Regions from separate parts of the Pigmentiphaga sp. CHJ604 genome, predicted to be linked through region 1. Evidence: predicted binding sites of a transcription regulator. Region 1 holds the regulator's gene; each other region holds the start of a gene.

Region 1 (4,208 bases):
TGCGCACGCCGCTGGGCCCGATCTACGCGGCGGCGCAGGCGCTGGACCTGCGCCAGGACCTTCCCCCCGAATGCCGCCGCAGCGTCGAGCTCATCAAGCGCAACGTCGAGGTCGAGGCACGCCTGATCGACGACCTGCTCGACATCTCCAAGATCGTCAACGACAAGCTCAGCCTGCGCCTCGAACCCACCGACCTGGTCGGCATCCTGAACGGGATCGCCGAGATCTTCCGCGAGGAAGCGGCCGCGCGGCACATCGAGCTGCACTACACGCCGCTGCCCTATCCGGTCATCGTGCAGGCCGACCCGGCCCGCCTGCAGCAGATCGTCTGGAACCTGCTGAAGAACGCCATCAAGTTCACGCCGCGCGGCGGCGAGATACGCGTGACCGTGTACCAGCCGATGCCCGGCAAGATCGCCGTCGACGTCTCGGACACCGGCATCGGGATTCCCCCGCAGGCGCTCAAGCGCATCTTCAACGCCTTCGACCAGGGCGAGGAAGACGCCGCCCAGTCGCGCGGCGGCCTGGGGCTGGGACTGGCCATCGCCAGCTCCCTGGCGCAGCGCCATGGCGGCACCCTGAGCGTGCGCAGCGACGGCCAGGGCAAGGGCACGACCTTCACGCTGGCGCTGGACGATCCGGCCAGCGGGGCCCCGGACGCCCCGGTCGAGCAGGCGCAGTCCGTCTCCGCGCCCCTGGTCCGCCCCGCCAGCATCCTGCTGGTGGAGGACAACGTCGATACCGCCGAAGCCATGCAGTTCCTGCTGAGCGAATACGGCTACGAGGTCGAGGTCGCGGAAAACGTGGCGGCAGCCTGCCGCTGCGTCGACGCCAAGCGCTACGACGTCCTGGTCAGCGACATGGGGCTGCCCGATGGCGATGGCATCGACGTGCTGCGGCACTATGCCCCTCAGGCCGACCAGATCGCGGTCGCGCTCACGGGCTACGGCATGGAGTCCGACGTGCGCCGCTGCCTGGATGCCGGGTTCGCCTTTCACCTGACCAAGCCGCTGGATATCGATCAGTTGATCCGCGTCCTGCAACGCGAACCTCAGGGTTGATGCGCCGGCCCCTCCGGTTTTTAAGAATAGGCTAAAATCGGGCGCAAATTATTTACTAATTTGCATAAATCGCCCGGCCTCCCATGGACCGCTTCAAGCAGATCGAATCCTTCGTCTCGGCCGTCGTGCGCGGAAGCCTGTCGGCCGCGGCACGCAGCGAAGGAGTCGCTCCCGCCGTCATCGGCCGGCGCATCGACGCGCTGGAAGCCAGGCTGGGGGTCAAGCTGCTGATCCGTACCACGCGCAAGATCTCGCTCAGCGCCGAGGGCACGGAATTCTTCGAGGAATGCCAGCAGATCCTGCAGTCGCTCGAGAACGCCGAAAACAGCGTGGCGGCGGGCGGCGAACATCCCAAGGGGCACTTCCGCGTCACGGCCCCGGGCGGATTCGGCCGGCGCCACGTGGCGCCCCTGCTGCCCCGGCTGCTGGACGCCTATCCCGGCATCACGGTGACGCTGGACCTGAGCGACCGGCTGGTGGACCTGGTCAACGAAGGCTATGACTGCGCCATCCGGATCGGCGATCTGGCCGACTCCAGCATGGTCAGCGTGCGCCTGGCCGACAACCGCCGGATGGTGGTCGCCTCGCCCGCCTACCTGCGCCGGCACGGCACGCCCGAACACCCCGCCGACCTGGCGCGCCACAACTGCCTGTCCTTCGGCACCGGCGTCAACCAGGCACGCGGCTGGCTCTTCACCATCGATGGCAAGACGACGCCGCAGCGCATATCGGGTACGCTGGAATGCACCGACGGCGCCGTGCTCCATGCCTGGACTCTGGACGGGCGGGGACTGGCATGGCGATCGCTGTGGGAAATCGAGGACGACCTGAAGGAAGGCCGCCTGGTGACGGTGCTGGACCAGTTCGCCGCGCCCCCCAACGCCATCTATGCCGTGTATCCTCAGCGCAAGCACCTGCCGCTGCGCGTCCGGGTATTCATCGACATGCTGCGGCAGAGCTACGCCAAGCGCCTGCCTTAGGGCAGACGCCGCCCAGGCCGCTGCGGCCGGCCCAGAACAAAGACCAGCCATGACCAAACGCATTCCGCTTACCCTCGACTCCATACGCTGCTCGACCTGCGGGCTGGGGCAGTTCTGCCTGCCCGTCGGCATGGCCGCCGAGGATGCCGGGCGAATGGACGAACTGGTGCAGCAGCGCGTGCGGCTCGCCCGGGGCGAATCCCTCTTTCGCTTCGAGGACGGCCTGGACGCCGTCTATGGCATCCGCTTCGGCACCCTGAAAACCTATCTGGAACTGGCGGACGGCCGCCAGCAGATCACCGGCTTTCACCTGCCCGGCGAAATCGTCGGGCTGGACGGACTGGGCCGCAACAGCCATGCTTCGACCGCCATCGCGCTGGAAGACAGCGAGGTCTGCGTGATCCCGGTGCGCGACCTGTCCTCGCTGGCCAACCACCTGCCCTCGCTGCAACGCCAGCTCATGCGGCTGATGAGTCGCGAGATCGAACAAGACCAGCAGATGCTGCTGTCCCTGGGTACCATGCGCGCCGAGGAACGGCTGGCCGTCTTCCTGGTCAGCCTGTCGGAGCGCCTGGCCGCGCGCGGCTATTCCTCGTCCGCGTTCGTGCTGCGTATGAGCCGCGAGGAAATCGGCAACTTCCTGGGACTGACCCTCGAGACCGTCAGCCGTCTGTTCTCGCGTTTCGCCAAGTCCGGCGTGCTGCGCATCCAGCAGAAGCAGGTCGAGATCGTGGACATGGCGGCGCTGCGGCGCCTGGCCGGCCCCCATTGCTAGCAGGATACCGATGACCACCTCTCCCCAGGCGGGCGCCAACGCCCCCATGTTCGCCCAGGCCCGCGCGCTGGACCCGCAACGGCATGCCCACCTGCGGCTCGACCGCCAGGCCGGCTACGCCTTCTCGCGCGGCCAGACCGCCGTGCCGCTGGTGGCGACGGAGTTCGCGATGGCGGCGCGGGACCTGCCCATCGTGTTCGCCGGCGAAGAACAGATGCCCATGGCGGTACTGGGCCTGCGCAGCGCGCAGAACCTCCTGGTGGATGCCGCCGGGCGGTGGCGGCCCAACCGCTACATTCCCGCCCATTTGCGGCGCTATCCGTTCATCCTGCAGGAAGACCCGGCCAGCCAGCGCTACGCGCTGTGCGTGGACGAGGATGCCGCCCACCTGCGCAGTGCCGCCGACGACGCCCAGCCCCTGTTCGAGGATGGCCAACCCTCTCCTGTCGTCGGGGAAATGCTGCAATTCCTGGGGGAACTCCAGGCCGGGCTCGCGATGACCCGCGACTACGTCGCGGCCCTGCGGGCCGAGAACCTGCTGATCCCGCGCCAGGTGGCCGTGGACCTGCAAGGCGGCGAGCGCGTCACGCTGGACGGCTTCCTGGTGGTGGACGAGACCCGCTTCGACCAGTTGCCCGACGCCACGGTCACCGCGTGGATGCGCAAGGGCTGGCTGGCCATGACCTACTTCCATCTGCAATCGCGGCTGAACTGGGGCCACCTGGTCGCGCTGGCGCAATAGCCGCGCGGCCGTTCATGCCGCCTCGGGACACGCCGGCGGCGTCGGGCCGGCCCCCACCTTGCGCAGGCTGGCGCCTATGTGCAGGTCGGCGATCTGCCGGCGCAGCCAGGTATTGGCGCTGTCGTGGTGGTAGCGCGCATGCCAGAACTGGCGGATGTGGGTATGCGGGGTCTGGAAGGGCAGCCGCGACCAGGTCGCTCCGGCGGCATCGTCGGTAATGGCCTGGGCGATGACCTCGGGCACCGTGACGATCAGGTCCGTCTGCGCCAGGATCTTGGGCAGCACCAGGTAGTTGGGCACGCGCAGCGCCACTTCGCGCCGGTGCCCCTGCTTGCCCAGCTCCTTCTCTATCTGCAGGTCGGTCTTGTTGGCCGTGACCACCAGGTGCCGCGCCGCGAGGTACTCGTCCAGCGTGATCGCCTCGCCCGCCTTGAGGAAACCGCTGCCCATCACGCAGACGTGCTGGTCGACGAACAGGCCCTGCTGGTAGAAACCGCTTTGCAGCTCCTGCAGGTTGCCGACGGCGAGATCGGCGTCGCCGCTTTCCAGGGCCGCCCGGTAGTGTTCCCTGCTCAGGCTGCTGACCTCCAGGCTGATGCCCGGCGCGGACGACTTGAAGCGCGCCACGAGCTGCGGCAACACCAGGAACT
Region 2 (4,208 bases), 560 kb from region 1:
GTTGCCACCGGCCAGGCCGCGCGGCGGGCGCACGTCCGCGCGCGGCCTGTCGTCAGAACAATGATTCTTCGTTTCGAGCACGGCGCGCGCGACAGCCTGCGCACGATGCACCCTGGTTATTTCGCCATGGTCATGGCGACCAGCGCCTTGTCGGTCGCCGCCTATTGTCACGACGTTCCCATCCTGCCGGCGGCGTTGCTGGTCCTGAACACCGTGGTCGTCCTCGTGCTGGCGGCCGCCTATGTCTGCCGGGCATGCGTGTATAGCGAGGACTTCCGGCTCGACATCTTCAACCATAGCCGCGGCATGGGTTTCTTCACGCTGGTGGCCGGCCTGGCCACCTACGGTACGCAGATCTGCCTGCAGACCGATGCGCGCTGGCTGGGCGTGGGGCTGCTGGGCCTGTCCGCCGTGCTGTGGCTGGTGATCAACTACGGTGTCCTGGCGGCCCTGACCACGCGGGCCGACAAACCCACGCTGGAACACGGGCTGAACGGCGCGTGGCTGCTGGTCGTGGTGGCCATGCAGTCGTTGGTGGTGCTGGCGACGATGCTGATGGCGCACGGGGCCTTCCCCCAAGCCCGGCACGAACTGGCGTTCCTGGCGCTGGCCATGTGGCTGGCCGGCGGCGTGCTGTACGTCTGGATCATGGCCCTGATCGTGCTGCGCTATGCCTTCACGCGCATGGAGCCCGAGGCATTCACCTCGCCGTACTGGATCAACATGGGCGCGGTCGCCATTTCCACGCTGGCGGGCGCCGAACTGGTGAAACATGCCTCGCTGTCCGCGCTGCTGGCCGAGATGCTGCCCTTCCTGAAGGGCGGCGTGGTGCTGTTCTGGGCCATCGCCAGTTGGTGGATCCCCCTGCTGCTGGTGCTCGGCTTCTGGCGCCACGTCATGAAAGACATCGCCCTGTCCTACGACACCCTGCATTGGGGCGGCGTGTTTCCGCTGGCCATGTATTCGATCTGTACCTTCCACGTCGCCCGGATCTTCCAGTTGCCTTTCGCATCGGCTGTCTCGCAACTGTTCATGGGCCTGGCCACCGTCGCCTGGGCCACGGTATTCATCGGTTTGGTGGACAGTTTCGTGCTGCGCGACTAGAACCGTTCAGCATGCCCCCTTGCGGCACAGCCGATGGGAACGGGTCGCCATGTCCACGATCAGGACGTCTCCCGGCTGCAGCGCGACGAATTCCCGCGGACCGGCCGTCACGGTACGGACCTTGAGCGCCCCTTCGTCGAGTTCCACCCGCAGCCGCTGCGGCATCGCCGCCACCCGGAAGACGGCGTCGGGTTGCTCGATGCGCGAACCGTCCATCACCACCTCGTTCACGCCCCACTGCACGCCGAAGGACGCCCGGTACTGCCAGTGCACGCGAAAGGCTGCTTCGCCCTGTGCCAGGACCACCTGGCGCCTGCGGGGATAGTAAGCGACCGACAGGGACGTGCCGGGCGCCGCGTCGATGCGCGAGCCGTCGGGCAGTGCGAGACTGCGGGCCTCGCTCTCGGTGCGCAGTCGTTCGCCGAACCGGGGCGCGCTGTCGCGCATCACCCAGCTCACGGTCAGCGCCCCCGCCAGTACCAGCGCCAGCGCCAGGCAGCTCCAGGCCAGCCATCGCTTCCAGGGCGCGGGGCGGTCGGGGGAACGGGAGGGGAAGGACGCAGGCGGCATGGAAATTGCGGGAAAACCCTGAACATCAGGATTCTAACCGCTGCCGGTCCCTCGGCCTGCGGGCCCGGGCCCCGGACGGTACGTCCCCGGCCACCGACTGCCGTCCCTTCCCTCTTTCCTTTTTCCGCGTTTCGTTCCAGACTACCCATGAGCCGCCAACCGTCGCCCACGCGCGCATCGGACTTGAGCCAAATCAAAGCCCACGCATCGCGGCGGAGCTACGATTGGATTCACCTACTCAAGGCCGGAGGCGACTATGCTGGGACGTATCGCAGTTCATCTGGACAAGGACCGGGGATGCAGGCGACGCGTACGCGCCGCCGCGCAATTGGCCGCCGAGCATGATGCCGCGCTGGTCGGCATCCACGCCAGCTTCGGCCCTCCCCCCTATCTCTACCGGGGCTTCTTCGTTTCCGACGACGTCAACCGTATGCTGAGCCAGCGGCAGGCCGACGAGCGCGCCGCCAGCGAAGTCCTGTTGCGCGAGGTGGCAGGCGAAGCGGGCGTGACCGCCCATTGGCGCACGGGCGACGGCCTGGCCGAAGACATCCTGTGCGAGCAATCGCGCTATTGCGATCTTCTCATCGTCGGCCAGCCCGACGGCACCGATCCGGGGCCGCGGCAGATGCCGGCGCTGCTGGCTTCCGTCCTGCTCGGGGCCGGCCGGGCCGTCATGGCGCTGCCGGCGGTGGGCGAACTGGGCACGGTGGGCCGATGCGTCCTCTTCTGCTGGGACGAGCGCCGCGAATCGGCCCGCGCCCTGGCGGACGCCGGCCCCATCCTGGAAGAAGCCTCCGAACTGTTCGTGCTGCGCGTCGATCCGCCGGCCGAACCGGACGAGGCGGCGCAGACCAAACGCGCCGACTTTCTCGCCTATTGCGCCGGCCGCCAATATCCCATTCCGCAGGAGACCACGCGCGACAGCGCCGGCGTCGGGATCGGCAATTGCATCCTGAACGCGGCGACCGACAACGCCTGCGATCTCATCGTGATGGGCGCCTACGGCCACAGCCGCGTCCGGGAGGCCGTCCTGGGCGGCACGACGCGGACCATGCTGGAGTCGATGACCGTGCCGGTCCTGTTTTCCCATTGAACGGCGGGCCCTCAATGGGGCCCTGCTCGTTCAAGGCGCGGCGGTTTTGCGCCGACCGATGAGCAAGGAGTAGCACCATGAGGAAGAATCTGCAATGGACCGCCCCGCTGGCGTTCGCGCTGGCGGCAGCATGGCCCCTGGCCGGGCAGGCGATCGACCGGGGCGAACAGAACGGCGTCGCCTATGCGACCGGCGGCGTGGGCCAGGACGAATCGAGCGCCATGCGCGGCATGGCCAAGGATTACAGCCTGCGCATGCTGGCCGCGGCCAAGAGCGGCGAATACGTCGCCGACGTGCGCGTGACCATCCGGGACAGCGGTGGCGCGGAGGTCCTGTCGGTGACCACGCAAGGCCCCTACCTGCTGGCCAGGCTGGCGCCCGGCGCCTATCGGATCGACGCCGAGTACGGGTCGGCGAAACAGAGCCGGCAGGTCCGCATTCCCGCGTCCGGCCGGGCCGACGTCTCGTTCTATTTCTGACCGGATCGCGTCGGCCGGACCTTCAAGGAGCATCTTCATGTACCAGCACATACTCGTTCCCGTCGATGGCAGCCCCACCTCCCAGCTCGGCCTGGACGAGGCCCTGCGCCTCGCCGCGCTGACCAAGGGGCGGCTGCGTCTCATCCACGTGATCGACGAATTGTCCCTGGCCGGGTCCATGGGGGCGTACGCCGCCTATTCCGACTGGCTCGAAGTGCTGCGCACCAACGGCGAGGAACTTCTCGATCGGGCCCAGGCTCAGGCCAAGGCCGCTGGCGTGGAGGCCGATACGGTGCTGCACGACAACTTCGCCGGACCGGTGCACGAGCTGGTCATCCAGGAGGCGCGCAAGTGGCCCGCGCACCTGATCGTGATCGGCACCCACGGCCGGCGCGGCCTTCCGCGCATGGTGCTGGGCAGCAGCGCCGAGAAGATCCTGCGCGAGGCGCCGGTTCCCGTGCTGCTGGTCCGCCAGCCCGAGGCCGGCGGCGAGGCCGGCCCGGGCGCGCCGGCCTGAGTCGTCAGCCCTCGAGCTTGATGCCGGTGGGATCGGCGGTCAGGTAGCCCACCGCGGCGCCGAAGCGGTCCTTGTAGTTGGCGCGGATCAGCGGATCCAGCGCGTCCTTGACCTTGTCGTGCAGCGAGCTCCAGTCACCGGCGTGCTGGAAGTTGCTCATGATGTAGGTCCAGCCGTTGATCTCGTCCACGGCGTGCAGGCCGGTCGACTCGCCGCCCGCGGGTACCGACAGCAGCCGCGACAGCGACTTGGTGTCGACGTTGTAGGCCCACAGGAAGTTGTTCACGTGCGAGCCGCTGTCCTCGCCGATGAACAGCGTGCGCAGTTTTTCCGAGAACTTGAGGTTGTCCGGGTTGGCCACCAGTTCCGGGTTGGCCTTGTTGCCCAAGGCGTCGGCCGCGATATCCTCGCCCACCAGCAGCATCCTGGTGTGCGCCGGCATCCA
Region 3 (4,208 bases), 2.2 Mb from region 1:
CAGGCCCAGCCCCAGGCCGCCGTAGCGCCGCGAGGTCGAACCGTCGGCCTGGCGGAAGCGGTCGAACAGGTGGGGCAGGAAATCGGGCTCGATGCCCACGCCGCTGTCGGCCACCGAGATCTCGAACCGCGTATCGGTACGGCGAGCCGCGATGCTGATCCGGCCGTTGGGCGGCGTGAACTTGATCGCGTTGGACAGCAGGTTCCAAAAGATTTGTTGCAATCGCGCGGGGTCCGCCAGGACCAGGCAAACCTCGAAGCTGTGCTGGAATTCCAGCCGTATCCCCTTGCTCTGCATGGACGGCTCGCTGGACTGCACGACCCGCGCAACCTGCTCGAAGCCATCCAGGGGTTCCAGGTCGAGCTTGATCTTGCCCAGGAAGATCGCGCTCATGTCGAGCATGTCGGAAATCAGCGTGGCCTGGGTGCGGGCGCTTTGCAATATGGTCGAGAGGCCCTTGCGCAATTGCTCGTTGTCGGGCGCCCGCTTGAGCAGCAGCTGGCTCCAGCCGATGATGACCGACAGCGGTGTGCGCAGTTCGTGCGACAGCGTGGCCAGGAATTCGTCCTTCATGCGGGTGGCGGCCTCGGCGTCGTGCCGGGCGGCGCGCTCGGCCTCCAGCAACTGCTCGCGCTGTGCTTCCATGACGTAGCGCTCGGTGATGTCGCTGAACAGCACGGCGACGGTCGCCTCGTCGGGTTCCCCCAGGCGGAACGCATAGACGTCGAACCAGCGCTCCAGCGTTTCGGCATGATGTTCGAAGCGCGCCGGCTGGCCGGTCAGCGCGACGTCGCCATAGATCTGGTACCAGTGTTCCTCGTGGTCGGGAGACAGCTCCCGCATGCGCTTGCCCAGCGCATGGCGCAGGCCGGTGTGGGCCTCGAAGGCGGGATTGATCTCAAGGAAGCGATAATCGACCGGCTTGCCGTTGTCGAAGATCATCTGCAGGACGCAGAATCCCTGGTCGATGGATTCGAACAATTGCCGGTAGCGGTCCTCGCTGCGCCGCAAGGCGTCAGCGGCGGCCTGGTCGTCCAGGCGGCGCTGGCCCCGGAACCTGTAGGACGCGATATCCCACGGCTGCATACGCGTCGTTGCTCCCATCCGCTGGTTGGCGATCGATGGCGAAGTGTACCCGCGCGCGCGTAGCCTCCTCGGGGAGCATGTGTTTCAAGGCATGACCCTTGTGAGTCCGGCGCGGCCCGGCCGCCGGGCCGCGCCGGGGATGCTAGCATCCCGCCCATCGGACCTCGCCCCGCCCTGCTCCATCCGCCGTGAACGCTCCCACCGATACCCATTCCGTCACCCTCGATCCGCAGCAATGGACCTTCGCCGCCGGCGAGGACGAGAGCCTGTTCCAGGCCGCGCGGCGCGCCGGGATACGGCTGCCCACCATCTGCCGCAACGGCACCTGCCGGACCTGTTTTTCCCGCATGGAAAGCGGCAGCGTCCGCTATCTGGTCGAATGGCCGGGCCTGAGCGCGCAGGAAAAGCAGGAAGGCTTCATCCTGCCCTGCGTGGCGGTGGCCACCTCGCCCATCGTCATGGTGAACCCGCACGCCGAGAAGACCGCCGACGCGGCGGGCTGACGCCCACGCCCGTATCCATGAACAGCTCGGCCAGGGTCTGGCGCAGCCAGGCGTGGCCGGGATCGCGGTGGAAGCGCGCGTGCCAGTACTGATTGACCGCATAGCGCTCGATCGGAATGGGGGGCGCGTGCACGCGCAGCCCTTCCTGCCGCGCCACGATCCCGCCCAGGAGGCTCGGCACCGTGGCGACGAAGTCGGTCTGCGCGATGATCGCCGCCAGGCCCAGGTAGCTGGGCAGCCGCAGCACCACCTGCCGCTCCAGCCCGGCACGGCGGATGGCCTGCTCCACGATCAACTGGCTGGTGGTCGAGGGCGAGACGTCGACGTGGCCTTCGCGGGCGAAATCGGCACGCGTGAAGGTGCGGCCGATGCGCGGATGGCGCGGTCCCGCCACGCACACGAAGTCCTGCTCGAACAGCCGCTGGCGGTAGAAGCCGGCATCCAGCTGCGGCATGAAGCCTATGGACAGGTCGGCTTCGCCGCTTTCCATGCGCGCCGGGGTGTCGGGCCCGATACGGAAGATCTCGATGCGCACGGCGGGCGCCACGTCGCGCAGGCGGTTGACGATGCGCGGCAGCAGCACGATGTGGCTGATGTCCGTCATGCACAGGCGGAAGACGCGATCGGAGGCCGCCGGCAGGAAGACGGCAGGCTCGAGCAGCGCCTGCATCGCGGCCAGCGCGGCGGCCACGCGGCCTTCGAGTTCCAGCGCGCGCGCCGTGGGCTCCATGCCCGAGGTGGTGCGCACGAACAGCGGATCGTCGAACAGTTCGCGCAGTTTCGCCAGGAAAAAACTCATCGTCGACTGGCTCATGCCCATGCGCTCGGCAGCGGCCGAGACGCTGCCGGTGCGGCGGATCTCGTCGAACACGCGCAGCAGCTTCGTATCGATATTCTCCAATTTTCTTATTGATCCATATCGATAAATTCGATCCAGCGTATCGATACCGCTCCATGGAGTCAAGCGCACCCGCTTACTAACATGGCGCCAGATTTCACGCGAGGAGACACCATGAGTACCGGAACCCAAGCGACCGCCATCGTGGTGGGCGGCGGCATAGGCGGCCTGGCCGCCGCGCTGGCCCTGGCCAGGGAAGGCGTGTCGGTCGAACTGCTGGAGCAGAGCCCGACCATAGGCGAGATCGGCGCCGGCATCCAGCTCGGCCCCAACGCCTTCGCCGCGCTGGACGCGCTGGGCGTGGGCGAGGCCGCGCGGCGCCGCGCAGTCTTCACCGAGCGCCTGATCATGATGGACGCGGTCGACGCCACCGAGGTCGGCGGCTTCGAGGTGGGCGAGGCGTTCCGTGCGCGCTTCGGCAATCCCTACGCCGTCATCCACCGTGCCGACATCCACCTGTCCATCCTGGAAGCGGTGCAGGTCCATCCGCTGATCCGCTTCAAGACCTCCACCCGCGTGCAGGCCCTGGAACTGGGCGACGGCCAGGCCACGGTGGTGGACGACCAGGGCGGCCGCCATACGGCCGATGCCGTGGTGGGCGCCGACGGCGTGAAGTCGGTGATACGCGACACGCTGATCGGCGACGAGGCCCGGGTGACCGGCCACGTGGTCTACCGCGCCGTGGTGGACGAGGCCGACATGCCCGACGACCTCAAGATCAACGCCCCGGTGGTGTGGGCCGGCCCGAACTGCCACCTGGTGCACTATCCGCTGCGCAACGGACACCAGTACAACCTGGTGGTCACCTTCCACAGCCGCGAGCCCGAGGTCTGGGGCGTGCGCGAGGGCAGCAAGGAGGAAGTGCTGTCCTACTTCGAGGGCATCCATCCCCGTCCGCACCAGATGCTGCACCGTCCCACGTCCTGGAAGCGCTGGGCCACCGCCGACCGCGACCCGCAGCCGCGCTGGGGCCAGGGCCGCGCCACGGTGCTGGGCGACGCCGCCCATCCCATGACCCAGTACCTGGCACAGGGCGCCTGCATGGCACTGGAAGATGCCGCCACGCTGGGCGCGGCGGTGCGCCATGCCCGCGGCGACCTGGAAGCGGCGTTCCGGCTGTACGAGAACTCCCGCATCACCCGCACCGCGCGCGTGGTGCTGTCCACCCGCGCCATGGGCACGCTCTACCACGCCAAGGGCGTCGAGCGCCTGGTGCGCAACTCGCTGTGGGTGGGCCGCACCCAGGATCAGTACTACGACGCGATGCAGTGGCTGTACGGCTGGCGCGTGGAGACCTGCCTGAAACCCTTGGTGTAACCGACCGGCCGCCGATACATCAAATAATACTAATTCGCGTTATCATTCCCGGAATTTCAACATTCCGGGAATCGCGGCCTCTCCACAGGCGCGACCTTAGCCTCATGTTGCGCAAATTCGGAGTCCTGCTGCACCGCTGGTTGGGCCTGGGCGTCGCGGCCTTCCTGTTCATCGCCGGCCTGACGGGCGCCTTCATTTCGTGGGACCACGAACTCGACGCCTGGCTGAATCCGCAGTTGTTCGAACCGGCCACGCAGGGAGAACCGTTGCCGGTGGAGACCCTGATCGCCAGGCTCGAGGCCGAGGATCCGCGGCTGATGGTCACCTTCAGTCCGCTGGAGGTCGAACCCGGCCACGCCCTGCTGGTCTCGGTCACCGGCCGCATCGATCCGGCCACGGGCAAG

The links. The regulator FNR, encoded in region 1, switches genes on or off when oxygen is low (the NO sensors DNR and NnrR bind a similar motif). The targets are predictions, from matches to a motif close to TTGATNNNNATCAA.
Region 2: the regulator FNR is predicted to act here: its motif matches at 1,858-1,871, upstream of R4823_RS13485 (universal stress protein).
Region 3: the regulator FNR is predicted to act here: its motif matches at 2,499-2,512, upstream of R4823_RS26530 (3-hydroxybenzoate 6-monooxygenase).

The regions. Positions count from the first base shown of each region.
Region 1 covers NZ_CP136998.1:3,358,114-3,362,321, forward strand. The annotation lists gene R4823_RS16165 (response regulator) at 1-1,061, shown strand, start outside; gene R4823_RS16170 (LysR family transcriptional regulator) at 1,145-2,041, shown strand; gene fnr (fumarate/nitrate reduction transcriptional regulator Fnr) at 2,091-2,816, shown strand; gene R4823_RS16180 (SapC family protein) at 2,827-3,558, shown strand; gene R4823_RS16185 (LysR family transcriptional regulator) at 3,571-4,208, opposite strand, start outside.
Region 2 covers NZ_CP136998.1:2,798,507-2,802,714, forward strand. The annotation lists gene R4823_RS13475 (tellurite resistance/C4-dicarboxylate transporter family protein) at 61-1,104, shown strand; gene R4823_RS13480 (FecR domain-containing protein) at 1,111-1,674, opposite strand; gene R4823_RS13485 (universal stress protein) at 1,931-2,767, shown strand; gene R4823_RS13490 (carboxypeptidase-like regulatory domain-containing protein) at 2,845-3,246, shown strand; gene R4823_RS13495 (universal stress protein) at 3,284-3,763, shown strand; gene R4823_RS13500 (alkaline phosphatase PhoX) at 3,768-4,208, opposite strand, start outside.
Region 3 covers NZ_CP136998.1:5,517,739-5,521,946, forward strand. The annotation lists gene R4823_RS26515 (ATP-binding protein) at 1-1,086, opposite strand, end outside; gene R4823_RS26520 (2Fe-2S iron-sulfur cluster-binding protein) at 1,275-1,589, shown strand; gene R4823_RS26525 (LysR family transcriptional regulator) at 1,543-2,490, opposite strand; gene R4823_RS26530 (3-hydroxybenzoate 6-monooxygenase) at 2,602-3,804, shown strand; gene R4823_RS26535 (PepSY-associated TM helix domain-containing protein) at 3,912-4,208, shown strand, end outside.